2 regions of the Paenibacillus sp. FSL R7-0216 genome follow, and region 2 is predicted to be linked to the other one. Evidence: predicted binding sites of a transcription regulator. Region 2 holds the regulator's gene; the other holds the start of a gene.
The links. Region 2 encodes NrdR, which represses ribonucleotide reductase genes. Its sites were predicted from a motif close to AACACNATATATNGTGTT; they were not measured.
Positions count from the first base shown of each region.

Region 1 (7,747 bases), 200 kb from region 2:
ATTGGCGCGCTGTATACTAAACGGGTCACCCAGAGTTACACCGAGGTGTCGCCGATTGCGCTGAACGCTGCGCAAATGATCTTCGGGGGCTTGTTACTGCTCATCCTGTCGGGCTTCACCGAACGGGTGACGGCCGAAGACCTTCTGCAGCCGTCCGCATTAGGCTCTCTGTTATATCTCATCGTGGTTGGTTCGATGGTGGGACACAGCCTGTTTTATTGGTTGGTAGCCAAGACCAACCCGGTGTTTCCGTCGACTTGGCTGTACGTATCGCCGCTCATTGCGATGACGATCGGCGTGCTGTTTTACGGGGAAACGGCCGGGTGGTTTGCGGTGTTGGGCGGGGTAACGATCATCGCGGGCACGGTGCTGACCAATCTGGACAGCTTGCGCCAACTGTTTCGCAGATCGGCAAGGTTGACTTCAGGCGCTGCAGGCGGGCCGGGGGCGGTTGGCCAAAAGGTCCGGTAGAGTCAACGCAGCAAAGGCGAGTCTGATGGAAGTTGTGCTTCCGGAGACTCGCCATTTGGTTAAAAAACTAGAAGGTGACGAATTTTCCACTTTCCATCAGAGCGTCCAGCGCGATTAGCCGAATGGCGGTATCGGTGCCAGTGATGACGTAAACGGCCTCGGCTTCGGCTTCAGCGGATGGCTCTGCCAAAGGGCTGTTGTTCGTCCAGGTTTGATAGCCGTAGACCGGAAGAGGAAAGGAATAAGTGCGTTCAGGACCGGAAGCGGCATAGACAAGCTGCCGGCTGGCTTTCAGCTTGCCGATGAAGGCATCCGACTTCAGCGCCAGCGGTTTGGCCGTCATCCATAACAGGTTGTCGTAGGGATCGAAGCGGGATGACGTGTAGACGATAGGGGCGGGCGATAATGGCGCGCGGCTGCTCGCAGCCAGCCGCGGCGGCGCGTAGCCGCCCGCCTGCTTGTCCCAGCTGCCCGTCGTTTCGGGCAGCCATTCGCCGTCGGCGGCATTGACGTATTGGGGTTCGCCGCCATCCGGCAGGCGAACCTTCCACGCGGCCAATGCCGGGCCGGCGTAGAGCGGGACGGCGGTCACCCGTCCCGCAGCGGCTGCGCCGAGGCCGCTCTGCCGGAGCGCAGCCTCGAGCAGCGCCGGGTCGAATACGGAATAGGTGCCCATTCCGTATTCGACCAGCTTGTAATCTCCGCTCTCGGTTGCGGAGATAATGAGGTAGCCGCGCGGGGCTGAAGCGCCCGGCGGCACCCCGGCTGCGCCGCCTTGGCCGCTGCCAGCGGCCGCCACCGTGACGAGCCAGCTGTGCGTGCCCGGCCCCAGCGGCTCAATGGCGGTGTCGGCGCCGGCCCATGCCGTAAACGGCTCGACCTGGGCCAGCTGGCCGACGGCCTCGGCGGCGAAGCGCCGCAGCGCCTCAGGCGCGGGTGCATCCGCTGCCGTCCCGAGCGTCGCCAACGCGGCCTGCCCGGTTCGCTCGCCGGCGGCTTCCGCCGTGCCCAGGCCGCCGTAGCCGCCCGCCAGCGGTAGACCGGCGCCTGATGCGCTATATAAGATGCTTGCGCATAAGAGAATTTTGCAAGTGGTGGTTAATATCTTTTGAGGTTTGCGTGCTTCCGGCATGGTATCGCCTCCCTAGCCATTCGTCAGGCCTCATCAGGCCTGGTTTCGATTGCTTGTCCATTGTACCGAAGCCGCCCCAAAAAGGATGTTGCAACCTGTCGCTTTGCATTGCGGCAAACGGCTTCTATTTTTGCGGTCTTTTAGCGAGATCAGTCTGATTTCTCGTCACCGCTGCGAACGCAGATGAAAGATGCCGCAGCCCAAGGCGGATACGACAATTCTCGGCTCATACTGCCAGCGGATTTCATCCCGTCTCGCTTCGTATTGCTCGCTGGCGCCTTGAGCCCGCTCGGGTTCGGGATCTTTCACGAGATCCTTGTAATAAGCGTCGATCAATGCTAACTCGTCGTTCAACCGTTCGCGGGCCTCCTGGGCCCAGCGGTCGTCATAAGCGGCAATCTGATCGGCAAGCCGCTGCTCAAGCACGGTGCGTCCGGCATCTAACGACAGCTTGGTTGGTTCGATATGGACGTTTTCGGGCAAGCGCGGAACCAGTTGTTTCGCCGCAATTCGGGTCTGAAACGACTCATCGACGGCGCCCGTCAGCAGGGAAACTCCGTAATAATGCAGCTCCTCGCGTTTCATATCGCAGCAGAATTCCACCTTGAAGCAGACGCCCAGCCAAGGCTCATAGGCGGCGGGCAGCAAGGCCATCCGTTGACGTTGCCCCGGCTCCTCGAACAAATACACATAACGGCCGCCTCTACGCGCTGCTTCAAAAATCTGTTTCAGCCGCGGGCTGCCAAATGTGAGCTCCTCGCGCTGAATCCGTCCCGGACCGAGTACCGGGAGCGGGCGGACCGCGCCAAAGTAGCGGCCGAGCAGCGTGTCCTCCTGTGCGGCTTCCATCTGCTGCTGCCCGGGTCCCGTTTGTTCCCGGGAGGCCTTCGCTTCTTCGGCCGCCCGGTGCGCCTCCGGTTCAAAAATAAACGAAAACGACATCGTTTCCGGCTCCGCTCCGGTCCGTTCGATGAACCCCCAGTAATAGGGACGGTTCGTTAAGTCCCGGTCCGCGCGAGGAGAGAGTTTCACGGTGACGTGATGTGGCGATTTCTCAAGGAACTGACATTCGGTTGCTTCCAGATAGGTCAGAACATACTCGCGTATCTGTTCAGAGGTCATGGACATAACCGCAGATCAACCTCCCAACAGCTGCTGCAGGCCGCCTTCGCTTTCGGTTCCTTCGGCTTCTGCATCCAGCTCGGATTTTATGGTGTGGAATTCGCGTCCCAGCGAATCGACGCGGCTGGCTATCTCCTCGTCACTGCCGGATTCGAGGATGATTTGGTAAATGCTTTTTTCCAGTGAATGTTGTTTTTCGAAACGCTCCAAAATCACGTCAAGATGGCCTATGACCAACTCGAACATATTGATCTTCTCGTGCAGCAGGTGGAGGATATGCTCCTCGATCGTGCCTTTGGTAGACAGATTGTAAATATTGACGTCGTTGGTTTGACCCAGCCGGTGCACCCGGCCGATCCGCTGCTCCACTCGCATCGGGTTCCAGGGCAGGTCGAAGTTGATCATCTGATGGCAAAACTGCAGGTTGATACCTTCGCCGCCCGCTTCGGTCGCGATCATCACCTGGGCCCGGCCGCGGAACAGGTCCATCATCCAATCTTTTTTGCCTCGGTTCATCCCACCCCGGTACGGAACCGCGGTCATTCCGCGGTCACGGAAGTACTTCAGCAGATACTCCTGCGTAGCCCGATACTCGGTGAACACGATCACCTTGTCATTCATTTCACGGATCAGCTCCATCGCTTTCTCCGCCTTGCTGTTCGCTTTGATCTGACGGATCAGGTCGACAAGATCCCAAATCCGATCACGGATCGGGGAATCAGGGGCAAGCTTCTTAGATAAATTAACCAATGTGACGAATACCGCATCCCGGCTGCTGCATACCTCGCGTTGCAGGGTGACCAGGGACAGCATGCTGTTGAGGTCGCCGCCAGCGGCGTTATATTGGTCTTTAATGAAGGAAGTAACCCCGTTGTACAGGTTCTTCTCTTCCTCGGACAGCTCTACGTCAATGTTGCGGACGATTCGCTTCGTGAATTCCAGCTCGCCGTCACCGCGCCGGTTGCGGATCATCACCTTGGCCAACTCATCCTTGAGCTGATTCTCGTTCTTCGGCTGTCGTTTGTCGACGACGAAATTGGCGGCAAATTCGCTTTGCCCGCCCAGTTGCCCCGGCTTAAGCAGCGTGATCAGGTTGAACAGCTCGCCTAGATCGTTTTGCACCGGAGTGGCAGTCAGGAGAAGGCAATATTTTTTTCGCAGCTGCAGCATGAACTGGTAGTTGGTCGTTTTCTTGTTCTTCAGCTTGTGGGCTTCATCTACGATGACCAGATCGTATTCATTATTGAGCAGAATATTTTTGTGCGGGTCGCGTTTGGCCGTGTCCATGGAGGCGACAACGACGTCGTTGTGCCAGGAATGCTCTTTCTTCTGCGCTACGGCCGGTATGCCGAACTTCTGATTCAGTTCCCGAACCCACTGTAGCACCAGGGATGCAGGCACCAGAATCAATACCTTCTTCACTAATCCGCGCACAATGTATTCCTTTAAAATCAAACCGGCTTCGATCGTCTTCCCAAGACCCACCTCGTCGGCGAGGATCGCACGCCCGCGCATTTCGAACAGGACCTTTCGAGCCGTTTCGGTTTGGTGCGGCAGAGGGGTGACGCCTTGCAGATGCTTCAAACATTGCATTTCTTCAAAGCTCGTGACAAGCGAAGCAGTTTCGGCCTCAAGGGCAAGGTTAAACAGCTTCCAATCGTCCCAGGGGCCGCCCTTTTGATGTCTCGATTCCAAGTCGCTGAACCAACTTCGGTCGAAGTCTACGGGGATCTGCAGATTCCATTCCGGCGGGACGACCGAATTGGGGGAAGGGCCGGGGGGATGAGGATTCATGATGTAAAACCTCCCATTTGATGCGTATTTGACTAGCTCTATTGCGGCTACGAAAGGATCCGAATCAGTCCATACCGCGTGCTTCTTGCAGACGTAGGTGTAGTATGGACGAAAAAGAAGGAGTTCATAACTTTGGAGAGGGGAGCGGGAGCGAAACGGAGCATCAGCTAGTGATATTGCTTGGGTTGACCGTTTTACATGATGATCCCGTTTGCTCAGATCAAAGCGATTTAGATGAACCGTTCGACCTCGACCTTGCTCCCTTAACGAAAGGGATAATCGCATGATGAAGCCTCCAGAGGCAGCTCTTCCGTTTTATAGCTTGGGTTGGAAATGGTTACATGGCGGTTTCATAGATTCAAGACCGAAAAATTGAGAGAACCGGAGCAAACGAGTGTTTGGGCCAGCAGCATTCGGAAAAAAGCCTAAAATTTCAAGCTGTCCCGCTGTGACAACGAGATATTGTATAGTATAATGGTATTCGCACACAATATATTGTGATTCATACATATGATAATACGGTTTATAGGGTGTGCGTAGCGGCTTTCAGGCAGGCGAATATCGGCTTGAAACAACGCTTTTTTCGTTTTTTTCGCCCGTTTTCGACTTCAAGATCCGGCGCGAATGACCGATATATTTACGAATCTTTGATCCAAACTTATAGGAGGGTGTTTTCTTTGAAAACTGTGCCAAAACAGCGCCTTGAGGGGCTAAGTGAAAAAATCTTCTTGGACCGGTACGCCTGGAAAGATGCGGACCCTAGTCACGCCAAAGTCGGCGACGTCGTCCTCGTTCTGACGAAGGATGATCCCAAATTCCCAACAAAGGAAGTTGGCGAAGTCGTTGCGCGTAAGGGTCGTAAGGTTACGGTGAAGACACGCCGGGGCGAGTTGGTCGAGTCCGACGTGGAGAAGCTGACCCTCAATATCGAGAAAACCCCTGAAGAAATGTGGGACCGCCTTGCTAAAGCGATGGCTTCCGTAGAGGAAACGCCGGAGCTGCAGAAGCAATGGGAAGAGAAGTTCCGCTATATCCTGGACGATTGGAAGCTGGTACCGGGCGGCCGGATTGCCGCAGGTGCCGGCGCCAGTGACGAGTTGACCTTGTTTAACTGTTACGTGATCCCATCGCCAAAAGACAGCCGCGGCGGCATCATGGAGACCTTGTCCGAAATGACCGAGATCATGGCACGCGGCGGCGGCGTGGGGATTAACCTCAGTTCCTTGCGTCCGCGCCGTGCGGTTGTTAAAGGCGTAAACGGCTCTTCGAGCGGCGCCGTATCTTGGGGAGGTTTGTTCAGCTACACCACCGGCTTGATCGAGCAGGGCGGCAGCCGTCGCGGAGCGCTGATGCTGATGATCAACGACTGGCATCCGGATGTCATGGACTTTATCACCGTCAAGCAGACGATGGGCCAGGTTACGAACGCGAACCTGTCGGTTTGCGTGAGCAACAGCTTTATGGAAGCGGTGAAGAAAGACCTCGATTGGGAATTGGTGTTCCCGGATACGACTTACGAGGACTACAACGAAGTGTGGGACGGCGATCTCGAGAAGTGGAAAGCGGACGGCCGCAGAGTGATCCACTATCGCACTGTCAAAGCGCGTGAGATCTGGCACACGATTATCGAGTCGGCTTGGAAATCCGCCGAACCGGGCGTTGTGTTTATGGAATATTACAACCAAATGTCCAACAGCTGGTATTTTAACCCGATCATTTGTACGAATCCGTGCGGGGAGCAAGGTTTGCCGGGTTGGGGCGTCTGCAACCTGTCGGCGATGAACTTGTCCAAGTTCTACGACGAAGAGAAACACGATGTCGCTTGGGACGAACTCGCCACAACGACGCGCTATTCGGTCCGTTTCCTGGACAACGTCATCAACAAAACGCCTTATCATTTTGAAGAAAACGAGAAGAACCAGAAGAAAGAGCGTCGCGTTGGCCTCGGGACGATGGGCCTGGCCGAGCTGATGATCAAGTTGAACATCCGTTACGGCAGCCCGGAATCGCTGGAATTCCTCGACAAATTATATGGCTTTATCGCCAAGGAAGCTTACCTGGCCTCCGCAGATATCGCGGAAGAGAAAGGTTCCTTCCCGGCTTTCGAAGCGGACAAATATTTGCAAAGCGGATTTATGAAAGTGATGACGGAAGTGTATCCGGAAGTTGGCGAAGCGGTTCGCACCAAAGGGGTCCGCAACGTCACGATCATCACTCAGGCGCCAACCGGCAGCACAGGGACGATGGTTGGAACCTCGACCGGGATCGAGCCTTATTTCGCTTTCAAATACTACCGTCAAAGCCGTCTCGGCTTCGACGAGCAGTTCGTGCCGATCGCGCAAGAGTGGATGGACGCGCATCCAGGGGAAGAGCTGCCGGATTACTTCGTGACCGCGATGAATTTGTCGGCGGAGGATCATATCCGCGTGCAAGCCGCGATCCAGCGTTGGGTCGACAGCTCCATCTCCAAAACGGCAAACTGCCCATCCGACTTTACCGTGGAAGAAACGGAACGTTTGTATGAACTGGCCTTCGACCTTGGCTGCAAAGGCGTAACGATCTACCGCGACGGTAGCCGTGACGTACAAGTCCTGCAAACGGAGAAGAAGGAAGAGAAACAAGAAGAAGCGGCAGCACCAGCAACGGTAGCCGTAACGGAACAGCCGGCAAGCGCTCCGGTTCAAGCCAGCAGCCCGAAAACGGCGGAACAGTACAAGAGACGCCCGCAAGTGCTCCATGGCGCTACTTATAAGATCAACACGCCGTTTGGCATGGCATATATCACGATCAACGATTTGAACGGTATTCCGGGTGAAATCTTCCTGAACGTAGGGAAAGCCGGTTCCGACGTGTTTGCGATGGCGGAAGCGCTTGGCCGCGTCTGCTCGCTGTTCCTGCGTTACGGCGACCACGGCGAGAAGGTGGAGCTGCTGATCAAGCATCTCAAAGGCATCGGCGGTACAGGCGCTATCGGCTTTGGTCCAAACCGCGTGGAATCGATCGCGGACGCGGTTGCTAAAGCGCTAGAGACGCACGTGCAAAACGGCCCGTACGGCGACCACGACCCGGCGCCGGTGGCAGCAACGATCGCACATCACGAGGAAGCCGCGCAAGATCATGGTACCGCGGACGGCTCGCACGGCGGCCACAGCCATGGCAGCGCGCCGGCCACCTCCCGCGACCTCTGCCCGTCCTGCGGCTCGGCCTCGCTCATCAACATCGAGGGCT
Region 1 covers NZ_CP150222.1:1,981,241-1,988,987, forward strand. Annotated here, with positions in the region: gene MKZ15_RS08800 (EamA family transporter) at 1-471, shown strand, start outside; gene MKZ15_RS08805 (hypothetical protein) at 539-1,603, opposite strand; gene MKZ15_RS08810 (YqhG family protein) at 1,769-2,731, opposite strand; gene MKZ15_RS08815 (SNF2-related protein) at 2,741-4,519, opposite strand; gene MKZ15_RS08820 (adenosylcobalamin-dependent ribonucleoside-diphosphate reductase) at 5,197-7,747, shown strand, end outside.
Region 1: the regulator NrdR is predicted to act here: its motif matches at 5,004-5,021, upstream of MKZ15_RS08820 (adenosylcobalamin-dependent ribonucleoside-diphosphate reductase).

Region 2 (7,747 bases):
ACAAAGCGGCAGATTGACGTCTTTTGGCGGGATAAGGGGCTAAAATGAGGTGGCTTCGCAAAAAGAGGGTTCTGCTTCTCCTGTTTATTGGCTTCACGGGCCTCATCTTTTTAAATTCCACCTGGCTTTCGTTATTTTATCCGATTTATTATAAAGAAGAAATTCGTCTGCATGCCAAAAACAACGGTCTCGATCCGTTTATCGTTGCGGCGATTATCAAGGTGGAGACCAATTACAAATCGGGGGCGGAGTCCCGAAAAGGTGCGCTTGGAATTATGCAGATTATGCCGGATACGGCGGAGTGGGTCATCTCCAAAGCGAAGCTGCCCGATACGACGTTAGAGGACATCCGCAACGAGACCGAAACGAATATCCGGATCGGCACGTGGTACCTGGGGTCGTTATCCGAGCAATTCGAAGGCAACCCGATCGCTATGATCGCCGCCTATAATGCCGGGCCGACGAATGTAAAGAACTGGCTGAAGAGCGGACGATGGGATGGCCGGCTGGAGACGGCACAGAATATTCCGTTTGGCGAAACTAGGCATTACGTTCAGCGGGTCTCGCATTATTACAAGCAGTATGTGAAGATTTACGACGAGTTTTAGGTGGATTATTGCGAAAATATAAAGAAAGCATTGACCGGCTAATTGCCAGTCAATGCTTCCTTTGGTGATCGGATTATTTGAATTGACCTGCCAGCTGTTGTTCAGCCAAGGTCACCAAACGTTTCGTAATGAAACCACCGATCGAACCGTTTTCGTAAGAGGTCAGGTTACCAGCATATCCGTCTTGTGGGAAAGAGATGCCAAGTTCCTGAGCAATTTCATATTTCATTTGATCCAAAGCTCCGGAAGCTTGTCTAACCACCAGGTCGTTCGAAGAGTTATTATTTTGGGCCATGATTGTTCACCTCCTTGTGGTTGGTAACAGTATTATGTGCCGGACTATCAACTTCAATCCGATGAATCTAAAGTAATTTATTGCCATTAAGTAAAAAAGGCCGTCATTACGGCATTTAGAGGGGAGGTGTTCTAGCTTGAAATGTCCGTATTGCGATTATTTAGGGACGAAAGTGCTGGATTCAAGGCCGGCTAACGAGAACCGCTCGATCCGTCGTCGCCGCGAGTGCGAGAAATGCAGTCGTCGGTTTACAACGTTTGAAATGGTGGAGGAAATGCCGCTGATCGTGATTAAGAAGGATGGAAGTCGCGAGGAATTTAGTCGGGAGAAAATGCTGAGAGGCTTGATCCGAGCCTGCGAGAAACGCCCGGTTTCCGTTGAGCAGCTGGAATCGATCGTCTCCGAGGTGGAACGTTCCCTGCGCCATTCGGCCAACGCAGAGGTTGAAAGCCGGGGGATTGGCGAATTAGTCATGGAGCAGTTATATCCGGTGGACGAGGTGGCCTATGTCCGGTTCGCTTCGGTTTACCGTCAATTTAAAGATATCAATATGTTTATGAAAGAACTGAAGGGCCTGCTCTCCAAAAATACGGGGGTCACGGAATAGTTTCTTTTACTAAAGCACTCTTCGCTGCTAAGCGCGAGAGTGTTTTTTTTATATTTTGCACAGAATAATCAGAACTAGAGGAGGTATGTCTCATCATTTTACACAAAGTTTACAAAACGAAAACACAGGATTGATCTTCGCTTTCTATAATCAAATTGTAAAACACATAAGGGGGATACCTAAGACAATGAAAAAGAGTATGCTATTGGTTTTGACATTGGTGTTGAGCTTGACGCTGGCGGCATGTGGTCAAAACAACAACGCGGCACAAAACAACACGGCTGGAACGAACGGCGGCACTACGGATGAAGCATCCGCGAACAACGGCGGCAACGCAGCAACGTCGGAACTTTCCGGGTCGATCCTGGCGGTAGGTTCCTCGGCATTGCAACCTTTGGTAGACCAAGTATCGAAAAAATTCATGGATCAAAATCCTAAAGTTTCTATACAAGTTCAAGGTGGAGGCAGCGGCACGGGTCTGACGCAGGTCTCCGGAGGACAGGCGGACATCGGGAACTCCGACGTTTTCGCGGAAGAGAAACTGGAAGCTGCTCAAGCCAGCGAACTGGTTGACCATCAAGTTGCAGTCGTGGCGATGGCTGCCGTCGTGAATCCGGATATCACCATCGACAATTTGACAAAAGACCAACTGGTACAAATTTTCACGGGTAAAGTCACGAACTGGAAAGACCTTGGCGGTCCCGATCAAGCGATTCAAATCGTCAACCGTCCTTCGAGCTCCGGGACTCGCGCAACGTTCGAGAAATATGCTTTGGGCACAAAAACGGAAGACCTGCAAGGTTCGATCCAAGAGGATTCCTCCGGTACGGTTAAGAAGCTTGTCGGCGAAACGCCGGGGGCGATTGGTTACCTTGCCTTGTCCTACCTTGACGATTCCGTCAAAGTTGTGAAATACGAAGGCGTTGAAGCTACAGAAGAGAACGTAGCAAACGGAACTTATCCGGTATGGGCCTATGAGCACATGTACACCAAAGGCGAGCCAAACGAAGTTGTTAAAGCGTTCCTGGACTTCATGGTTTCCCCTGACGTACAAGGCGACAACGGCGACGTTGTAGAGCTTGGTTATATTCCGGCAAGCAAAATGCAAGTTCAACGCGATGTGGATGGCAAGATCACACAGAAGTAACCAATAGGACTCGATAACATCATATCGGCGCGGCAAGAGGCGGACTGTTCTGCCTCTTTCTGTGCTGTTATTAAAGGGAGAGGTTTCATGGCTCAGTCCGGCGGAAGAAAAAAAATACAACCGCATATCGTCGAGGAATGGACCGGCAAAATTTACGCTTCGTTTTGTATCGTATTGCTGGTCGTCACCATCTTCTCGATGGTTTATTACGTAGCAACCAAGGGGTTAAGCACCTTTTTTCAAGACGGGATCGCATTTCGCGAAATATTCGGCAGTACGAACTGGAAACCGGATGGGGAACCTCCGGTATTCGGTGCCCTTCCGTTTATTTTGGGCTCATTCGGCACCTCGATTTTGGCGGCGTTGATCGCGGCCCCGCTCGGCATTTGCGCAGCTTTATTTATGGTCGAAATTATGCCAAAGTTCGGGAAGAAATATCTGCAGCCGGTCATCGAATTGCTGGCTGGGATCCCTTCCGTTGTATATGGTTTTGTGGGGCTCAGCGTCATCGTGCCTTTCTACCGGGATGTTTTCCCGGGACAAGGTCTTGGTATCTTGGCCGGAGCGACCGTGTTGTCGATTATGATCTTGCCAACGATAACTTCGATTGCCACCGATGCGCTAGCTGCTCTGCCTCCCGGTTTGAAAGAAGGTTCTTACGCACTCGGCGCAACGCGCTGGCAAACCTTGTATCGGACCGTCTTGCCGACAACCATGCCGGCTTTATTAACTGGGGTCGTATTGGGCATGGCCCGGGCTTTCGGGGAAGCCCTGGCGGTACAGATGGTCATCGGGAATGCGCCGCATATTCCGCGTTCTCTCTTTGAATCCACCTCCACCTTGACCAGCGTGATTACGCTGAGTATGGGGAATACGGTGATGGGATCGACGCAAAACAATGTCCTTTGGACGCTGGCGCTGATCTTGATGCTAATGACGTTCATATTCGTCTTTATCGTCCGGTGGCTGGAAAGGAGAGCAAAACGATGAGCGCAAAAACTGTAGACAAAATCGCAACGGCCGTCATTGTCGCTTTGGCCGGATTGATCGTTCTCATTATGGCGGGTTTACTCGGCTTTATTTTAGTTCGGGGGTTGGGGCATATCAGCTTCGACTTTCTTACGTCACCGCCCGAAACGATTAAGGAAGGCGGCGGGATCGGCCCGCAATTATTCAACTCTTTATTCCTTCTGGTCTTAACGATGATCATCACCGTACCGCTAGGTATCGGGGCAGGGATCTATATGAGCGAATATGCCAAACCGGGGAAAATCACCGATTTTATCCGTTTGATCGTGGAAGTGTTATCCTCTTTTCCGTCGATCGTCGTTGGTTTGTTCGGTCTGCTCGTACTCGTAAATGTATTCGGATTTGGGTTTTCCCTGTTCTCGGGTGCATTGGCTTTAACGATTTTCAATCTGCCGCTGATGGTGCGGATCACGGAGCAGGGATTAGCCAGCGTGCCGCAGGCTCAGAAGGAAGCCAGTTTGGCGTTGGGCTTGTCCAAATGGAAAACGATCCAATCGGTCATGCTCCCGATCGCTACGCCGATTATCCTGACCGGGACCATTCTGGCTGCAGGTCGCGTGTTTGGCGAAGCTGCGGCGCTGCTGTTCACCGCCGGCATGAGCAGTCCGCGGCTTGACTTTAGCAACTGGAATCCGCTTAGTCCGACGTCACCGCTAAATCCGTTCCGTCCGGCGGAAACGCTGGCCGTTCATATCTGGAAGATCAATTCCGAAGGTTTGGCACCGGACGCACCCGAAATCGCCGCCGGCGCTTCGGCCGTACTGATATTGACCGTGCTGGCATTTAACTTGCTGGCCCGCTGGCTCGGACGCGTGATGCTCAAGAAATTTACGGCGACGAAATAGGAGGACGAAGCCAAGTGCCTAATATCGAATTATCAACGAAAGACTTAAGTGTTTTTTACGGAGAGAAGCAAGCCGTTAAGAATATATCGCTTGATTTTGCCTCCCGGCAAGTTACCGCATTGATCGGTCCTTCCGGCTGCGGTAAATCCACCTTTCTGCGCAGCTTAAACCGGATGAATGACCTCATCAGCGGAGCAAAGATCACGGGAGAAATCTGGATCGGGGAAGACAATATCAATGCTCCGAAGACGGATGTCGTGCTGCTGCGGCAAAAGATCGGCATGGTCTGGCAGCGTCCGAACCCGTTCCATAAGTCCATTTATGAAAATATCGCTTTCGGGCCGCGTTACCACGGGATCCGGAATAAGAAGAAGCTGGATCAAATCGTCGAGGAATCGCTTATCAAAGCGGCGCTATGGAACGAGACGAAAGATCGACTGCATACCTCCGCCTTAGCTTTATCCGGCGGCCAACAGCAGCGCCTCTGCATTGCCCGTTCGATAGCGGTTAGTCCGAGCATCATCCTGATGGATGAACCGGCTTCAGCCCTGGATCCGGTGTCCAGTGCCAAAATCGAAGAATTGATTGCTGATCTGAAGAAGGATTATTGCATCATCATCGTGACGCACAACATGCAACAAGCGGCTCGAGTGTCAGAGAAGACGGCTTTCTTCCTGATGGGGGAATTGGTCGAGTATGACGATACGAGCAAGATCTTCACCAATCCGTCCGAGAAACGGACGGACGATTATATTTCCGGTCGGTTCGGTTAAGCCCGGCTGCTGGATTCACCAAACAAACAGGTCAAACCGGGGACTCCCTTTCCGGTCTGGCCTTCTTCTCGTTTTCGGGGACAATACCGGACCCGGGGCGGGGGTTCGCCCCGTCCGGGGTCCCTTTTAGATTGGAAAATCTCCGTATATACTGATAACATGGAAGAAAGGACACAAGTGGCGTTGGCAGCGCCTGGAATGACTAAAGGAGATTAGATCATGAACGTGCTGGATTGGATAGAAAGGATGTTTGAGCAATACGGCTATTTTGTCCTGCTGCTCGGACTTCCCATCGATTTTATCGCGCTGCCGCTACCGCCGGGTCAAACGACATTGACCTATACCGGATATTTGGCTTATAAGGGCCTCCTTGATTTTCTGCCGGCTGTGCTGGCCGGATACGCAGGGGCGGTGATCGGAGTGACCATCACCTATTGGATCGGACACCGGGTTGGCGCGCCGCTGATCGAACGGTACGGAAAGTGGATTCTGGTAAAACCTTCGCATTTGGACAAAACAAGACGAGTCTATGAGAAATATGGCAACAAGATGCTGTTGATCAGTTTCTTCGTGCCTGGTGTTAGACAGTTTTTCGGTTATTTCGTCGGTATTATCCGCATCCCATTTCGAACCTTCGCTTTGTATGCTTACACCGGGGCAGCTCTTTGGGTCGTTACTTTTGTGAGCATTGGATTTGTGTTTGGCGAACAGTGGCAGGTCGCCATCGACCTGGTTGAGAAATATTTGAAGTATTTTTTTATGGGGTTGGGGGCGCTGCTCGTGCTGCTCGTGTATATGAAGTGGCGGCGATGGAGGCTGAAGATAGCCAAACTATCCCGGTAATACCCAAAAGGCGCAGGATGTTGATCCTGCGCCCTTGTTATTTCTTTCGACTTTTTTTATTTTCGGGTTTGCTTCGGAGCAGCATGAATTCGTCAATCAGCGTTTCCTCGGTATCGCTGCTGGATGTGCCGCTGCCGTTCCCTGCTTTTTCTTCCTTCAGCTTTAACAGGGAGAGCAAATCGAAAAAATCCCCGAGCACGGTGAACCCGGCTCCGATAATCGCCAGGTCATCCGAGGAGATATCATTGTCTTGGAGTCTTTGGTACTGACGTCTTTTTTTTCCTCCCAAGAACACCACCTGCTTTTAAGATTGACTTGTTTCATCATATGCAATGAGCAAAAGTCGTGATTAGGCGGCTGCAATGGACCGGATCTGAAGCTCAGGTTATTTAGACAATCTGGCATGATAAACCCATTTTTGCTGAACTCCGCGAATGTCCCGATCGTTCGCAAGCAGGTCGTAATATGATGTTCTATATTTAAAAAGGAGGGAAAAATCAATGTCGGGATATGAAAATGGCGTAGGCAACGTAGGTTACGGTGGTTTCTGGACTTCTACGGGTACAATCCTGGTTCTGTTCATCCTGTTGGTCATCGTTTCCAGAGCGCTTATCGTATAATTGAGGCGTACACCTCCACAAAGGCCCTGCTGCAGCGGGGCCTTTGTTTTTTTTATAACACTGACCGTAACTGTCAGTGTTTCCCCGCTATACTCAAGTCAAAACTATATTTTGCGGGAGGAAACAAGATGTTTGTCAAAATCGAAGAGTTTATTGAAGCCTGGACGGAGGAGAGTAAATTGAAGGAACGCATCATGGAAGCGCTAACCGATGCATCATTATCCCAGCCGATTGTGGAAGGACGCAGAACTTTAGGGCAGATTGCTTGGCACTTGGTTGGATCGATCCATTACATGACCCATTGCGGTTTGAATTTCGCTGGCCCGGCTGGCGGTGAGCATGTTCCTGCATCAGCGGCAGAGATTGCGGAGGAGTACCATCGCATCAGCGAGGCTCTCATCGAGGCGGTCCGATCTGAGTGGACGGACGAACAGCTGCTGGCAACGACGGAAATCGCGGGTGAACCGTGGCCGAACGGAGCCTCACTCCGGTTTACACTCATGCATCAAGCGCACCATCGGGGACAAATGACCGTATTGATGCGTCAGGCCGGACTTCGTCTACCCGATGTCTACGGACCGACTTACGAGTCCTGGATCGAACAAGGAATGGAGCCGCTGGCCTAAAGCGGTCAGTGCGGTTAAAATAGAAGCAACATTTCACCGGAAAGGGTGATGCGCATGTCCAAAGCGGATCATATGTTGTCGATTCTATGGCTCCTTCGGTCTGGCCGGAAGATGACCGCCCGTCAGCTGGCCGACGAGCTGGAGGTTCATATCCGTACTGTGTACCGATGCATCGACTCGCTCTGTGCCAGCGGCGTGCCAATTGTGGCCGATGCCGGGCCGGGCGGCGGTTACCGGATTCTCGGCCGATTTGCGGAATCACCGCTGATGTTTGACGCGGAGGAGCAGAAGGCGCTGGTGCATGCTTCGATTTTTGCCCGGGAAGCCGGATATCCGTTTAGTGAGGCGTTAATC
Region 2 covers NZ_CP150222.1:1,778,295-1,786,041, forward strand. Annotated here, with positions in the region: gene coaE (dephospho-CoA kinase) at 1-48, shown strand, start outside; gene MKZ15_RS07820 (lytic transglycosylase domain-containing protein) at 45-608, shown strand; gene MKZ15_RS07825 (alpha/beta-type small acid-soluble spore protein) at 682-903, opposite strand; gene nrdR (transcriptional regulator NrdR) at 1,040-1,510, shown strand; gene MKZ15_RS07835 (phosphate ABC transporter substrate-binding protein) at 1,698-2,657, shown strand; gene pstC (phosphate ABC transporter permease subunit PstC) at 2,745-3,647, shown strand; gene pstA (phosphate ABC transporter permease PstA) at 3,644-4,531, shown strand; gene pstB (phosphate ABC transporter ATP-binding protein PstB) at 4,546-5,304, shown strand; gene MKZ15_RS07855 (DedA family protein) at 5,524-6,147, shown strand; gene MKZ15_RS07860 (hypothetical protein) at 6,185-6,442, opposite strand; gene MKZ15_RS07865 (sporulation protein YjcZ) at 6,648-6,767, shown strand; gene MKZ15_RS07870 (DinB family protein) at 6,896-7,393, shown strand; gene MKZ15_RS07875 (YafY family protein) at 7,448-7,747, shown strand, end outside.